One region of the Streptomyces sp. NPDC026301 genome, then DNA from elsewhere that is predicted to be linked to it. Evidence: riboswitches for the same ligand, from Rfam matches in the RefSeq annotation. Region 1 holds a riboswitch; the other holds the start of a gene.
What was found. Region 1 has a riboswitch for glycine ahead of gcvT (glycine cleavage system aminomethyltransferase GcvT). Riboswitches for the same ligand answer to the same signal wherever they lie in the genome.
Positions count from the first base shown of each region.

Region 1 (2,448 bases):
GCCCGACCAGCTTGCGCGGCGGGTTCTGCTCGGCGCGCTCGGCGGCCGCCGCCAGCGCGTCCCGGCCCACGAAGCGGCCCTCGTTCCCGGCCTTCTCGAACTTCACGACGCGGCCCAGGCCCGCGTCGAACGGCGTCAGGGAGGTGGACAGCTCGTTCCCGTACAGCGGCATGCCCGCCTCCAGGCGCAGCGTGTCGCGGCAGGACAGGCCGCAGGGGACCAGCCCGGCGTCCTTGCCCGCCTCGGTCAGCGCCTCCCACAGCGCGACCGCGTCGGCGGGCCGGACGAACAGCTCGAAGCCGTCCTCGCCGGTGTAGCCGGTGCGGGCGATCAGCGCGGAGACGCCCGCGACGGTGCCCGGCAGACCGGCGTAGTACTTGAGACCGTCCAGGTCGGCGTCGGTGAGCGACTTCAGGATGCCCGCGGACTCCGGGCCCTGGACGGCGAGCAGCGCGTACGCGTCGCGGTCGTCCCGCACGGCGGCGTCGAAGCCGGCCTGCCGCCGGGTGAGCGCGTCCAGCACGACCTGCGCGTTGGAGGCGTTGGCCACGACCATGTACTCCCGGTCGGCCAGCCGGTAGACGATCAGGTCGTCCAGGATGCCGCCGTCCTCCTGGCAGATCATCGTGTACCGGGCGCGGCCCACCGCGACCTTGCCGATGTTGCCGACCAGCGCGTAGTCGAGGAGGTCGGCCGCCTGCGGGCCGGTGACGGTGATCTCGCCCATGTGGGAGAGGTCGAAGAGGCCGGCGCGGGTGCGGACGGCGACGTGCTCGTCGCGCTCGCTGCCGTAACGCAGCGGCATGTCCCAGCCGGCGAAGTCGGTCATGGTCGCGCCGAGGGCGCGATGCGTGGCATCGAGCGCGGTCTGGCGGGGTTCAGGCATGGCAGCGGGCTCCCGGGATGGACGACAGGGACGTATCGGACGTCTCCCCATCTGTCATCGGAACCTGAGAGGTTCACCGACAGCCCCCGTCGGGGGCTTCGGCTTGCACCTTGGGTGGGGCCGCACCCGGGCGGCCCGCTTTTCAGATCTGCCTCGTCCGCGCAGTACAGGGGCCTGAGAGATTCAAGGGAGTACTTGCTCCTTCGGCGCCCCGCCGTGGCTTGGCGGGAACTCTCCCGCGCGGATTCAAGCGGCCGGTATGCAGTTGGGCGCCGGTGTGCGGTCACGGTGCACGTGGCGCGCACATCATTGCACGGGAGCGCCGGATAGCCGAGCCCCGGCCCGCACGCCCCGGAGAACCCGCCATGACCTGCCCTCCGCTTGAAGCTCATTACCTTTTCTTGACACTCTGCGGGTAAGCGCCTGGGACTGCACCACGGTGCACGCGCAGGCTTCGACGGGGGATCCGGGGAACGGGACGGGGAGGGCGATCACGGTGCAGAGGCAAGCCGCATACGCGACGACGTCGGGGGTCGCGCGCGGCGCGGTGCCGCGCCGGGCACGCGCGCCCAAGGCGGTGGTGCGCCCCGGCCGCGGCGCCCCCGTGACGGATCTGCGCGGAACGGAGGGGGACCGGGCCGTCCGCGCGCTGGACTTCCCCGCCCGCGGCCTGGTGGTGGTCTCGGGCCTGCCGGGCAGCGGCAAGAGCACCCTCATGCAGCGCGTGGTGCCCGCGCTGGACCGGGCCGGCGCGCCCGTCCACCGCATCGACTCCCAGGACGTACGGGAGCGCTGGGCGGCCGGCCGGCTCGGCGCGCTGCCGTACGGCCTGGTCAGGCCGCTGGTGCGGGTCGCGCACTACTACGGCCTGCGGCAGGCGCTGCGCTCCGGCGGCAGCGTGGTCGTGCACGACTGCGGCACGCTCGCCTGGGTGCGCCGCTGGATCGCGCGCACCGCCCGGCGGGACGGCCGCGAGCTGCATCTGCTGCTGCTCGACGTGGCGCCGGAGGTGGCCCTGTCCGGGCAGCGGGCCAGGGGCCGCGGCGTGTCCGGTTACGCCTTCGCGCGGCACCGGCGCGCGGTCCGGCGGCTGCTGGCCAGGGCCCGGTCGGCCCGGCTCCCGAAGGGGTTCACGGCGACGGTGCTGCTGGACCGGCGGGCCGCGGACGCGCTGGAGCGGACGACCTTCGGCTGACGGGACCCGCCCGTTCCGCGCTCGGGTGTACGACAGCCGAGAGAGCTCGCGTGTGAGACGGCCGAGAGAAAACGGCCGGTCGGACGCTAGGGTTTCCGACCAGGCAGCGCGGTACGAAGCGGGTGGTGACCATGGACATTCCGGAGCAGAGCATCCCTGGGCAGGGCATGACCGACCAGAGCATTCCGCAGTTGGCCTGGCCGGCCAACGAGCTGGAAGAGGTGCTCGCCGCGTCGGTCGGCCACCCCCATGCCGGCGCCCGGATCGTCGAGGTGCTCGGCCGCAGCCGGGTATGGGTGCCGCTGCCCAAGGGCGGCGGCCCCGAGAGCGCCGGCTTCGGCCGGCCCGGCCTGGACCTGCCCACGGT
Region 1 covers NZ_JBVHPN010000026.1:36,915-39,362, forward strand. The annotation lists gene gcvT (glycine cleavage system aminomethyltransferase GcvT) at 1-886, opposite strand, end outside; glycine riboswitch at 1,039-1,135, opposite strand; gene ACZ4MH_RS31605 (AAA family ATPase) at 1,377-2,081, shown strand; gene ACZ4MH_RS31610 (enhanced serine sensitivity protein SseB) at 2,213-2,448, shown strand, end outside.

Region 2 (2,448 bases), on a different contig from region 1:
AGCCTCGGATCCGCTCGCGCCGGCAGCCGCGGGTCCTCCTGCACCGACAGCCGTGGACGCACCGACAGCCGTGGACGCACCGACAGCCGTGGATCCGCCCGGCGCTCAGTCCTCCGGCGAGCCCGCTATCCGGCCGAAGTCCCGGTCGGCGGACCCGGCTGCCGGGCGGCCGGCGACGTCCTCCCCGGCGAGCTCCGCGTCCGTGGCGGAGATATCCAGCCGGTAGTGGTGGTAGAGCTGCAGTTCCTGCTCGGGCGAGAGGTGCCGGCCCACCCCGAAGTCCGGCGCGTCCTTGATCAGCTTCCGCTCGTACGGCACGTGCAGCGCCTCGTCGACCAGCCGGCTCGGCTCCAGCGGCACGAACGCGTCCCGGCTGAAGAGCCCCGTGCGGACCGCCGCCCACTCCGGCTCGCCGGTCGCGTCGTCCAGGTACACCTCGTCGATGGTGCCGATCTTGGTGCCGTGCCGGTCGAACGCCTTGCGGCCGATCAGACTGCGGGGATCGATATCGGTCTGCACGGTTCCTCCTACCTGCCGGAACTGCCCTGTGCACCCTACGAAACGGCACATTTCCCACCCTGGCCACTCGAGGGATGCCGAGCAGTCGCGCTGGTAGGCTGGTCAGCGATCGATGACCCCGTGCGGGAGAGCTCTCCGACCCCCGGGCCGGAGGCGCCGAAGGAGCAACTCCTCCCCGGAATCTCTCAGGCACACGTACCGCGCGGACGAGATCACTCTGGAAAGCAGGGCGGGCCACGGACAGTGCAGTACCGGAGCCCCTCCTCACCGACGGTGAAAACCGGACGCCGCGTGCGTTCCGGTGAAGCTCTCAGGTTGAGATGACAGAGGGGGAGGCCGTCCGGGCACCAGCGCCGTGGTGCCCTCGTAGGTCCCAGAGACCAGGAGGCCCCCGCAGATGACCACTCACCGCATCTCGTTGACCGAGTTGGAGCGCGGCACCCCCTTCGAGCAGCGCCACATCGGCCCCGACCAGGCGGCCCAGGCGAAAATGCTCGCGCACATCGGCTTCGGCTCGCTGGACGAACTGACCGCGGCCGCCGTCCCTGACGTGATCAAGAGCGCCGAGGCGCTGGACCTGCCCCAGGGCCGTACCGAAGCGGAGGTCCTGGACGAGCTGCGGGCGCTCGCCGACCGCAACCACGTGCTGTCCTCCATGATCGGCCTGGGCTACTACGGCACGTTCACGCCGCCGGTCATCCTGCGCAACGTCATGGAGAACCCGGCCTGGTACACCGCGTACACCCCGTACCAGCCGGAGATCTCGCAGGGCCGCCTCGAAGCCCTGCTGAACTTCCAGACCATGGTCGCCGACCTCACCGGGCTGCCCACCTCCGGCGCCTCGCTGCTCGACGAGGGCACCGCGGCCGCCGAGGCCATGGCGCTCTCCCGTCGCGTCGGCAAGGTCAAGAAGGGCGTCTTCCTCGTCGACGCCGACTGTCTGCCGCAGACCGTCGCCGTCATAGAGACCCGCGCCGAGCCCACCGGCGTCGAGGTCGTCGTCGCCGACCTGAGCGACGGCATCCCCGCCGAGATCGCCGAGCGCGGCGTCTTCGGCGTCCTGCTGCAGTACCCCGGCGCGTCCGGCGCGGTCCGCGACCCCCGCGCGCTCATCGAACAGGCTCACGAACTTGGCGCGATCGTGACCGTCGCCGCCGACCTCCTGGCCCTGACCCTCCTCACCTCGCCCGGCGAGCTCGGCGCCGACATCGCGGTCGGCACGACGCAGCGCTTCGGTGTGCCGATGGGCTTCGGCGGCCCGCACGCCGGCTTCATGGCCGTCCGCGAGAAGTTCGCCCGCAGCCTCCCCGGCCGCCTGGTCGGCGTCTCCGTCGACGCCGACGGAAACAAGGCGTACCGCCTGGCCCTGCAGACCCGCGAGCAGCACATCCGCCGCGAGAAGGCCACCAGCAACATCTGCACCGCGCAGGTCCTCCTCGCCGTCATGGCCGGCATGTACGCCGTCTACCACGGCCCCGAGGGCCTGGCCGCGATCGCCCGCCGCACCCACCGCTACGCCGCCGTCCTCGCCGAGGGCCTGCGCGCCGGCGGCATCGACGTCGTGCACGGCACGTACTTCGACACCCTCACCGCGCGGGTCCCCGGCCGCGCCGCCGAGATCGTCGCCGCCGCCCGCGAGGCCGGCGTCAACCTCCGCCACGTCGACGCCGACCTCGTCGGCATCGCCTGCGACGAGACCACCGGGCGCGCCCAGCTCACCGCCGTGCTCGGCGCCTTCGGCGTCCAGGGCGACATCGAGCAGCTGGACGCGGCCGCCGCCGACGCGCTGCCCGAGTCCCTGCTGCGCGGCGACGACTACCTCGCCCACCCGGTCTTCCACCAGCACCGCTCCGAGACCGCGATGCTGCGCTACCTGCGCACCCTCGCCGACCGCGACTACGCGCTGGACCGCGGCATGATCCCGCTCGG
Region 2 covers NZ_JBVHPN010000001.1:688,024-690,471, reverse strand. The annotation lists gene ACZ4MH_RS03010 (DNA polymerase IV) at 1-226, shown strand, start outside; partial or broken gene ACZ4MH_RS03005 (PRC-barrel domain-containing protein) at 112-519, opposite strand; glycine riboswitch at 633-730, shown strand; gene gcvP (aminomethyl-transferring glycine dehydrogenase) at 917-2,448, shown strand, end outside.
Region 2: another riboswitch for glycine. It lies ahead of gcvP (aminomethyl-transferring glycine dehydrogenase); the one in region 1 lies ahead of gcvT (glycine cleavage system aminomethyltransferase GcvT).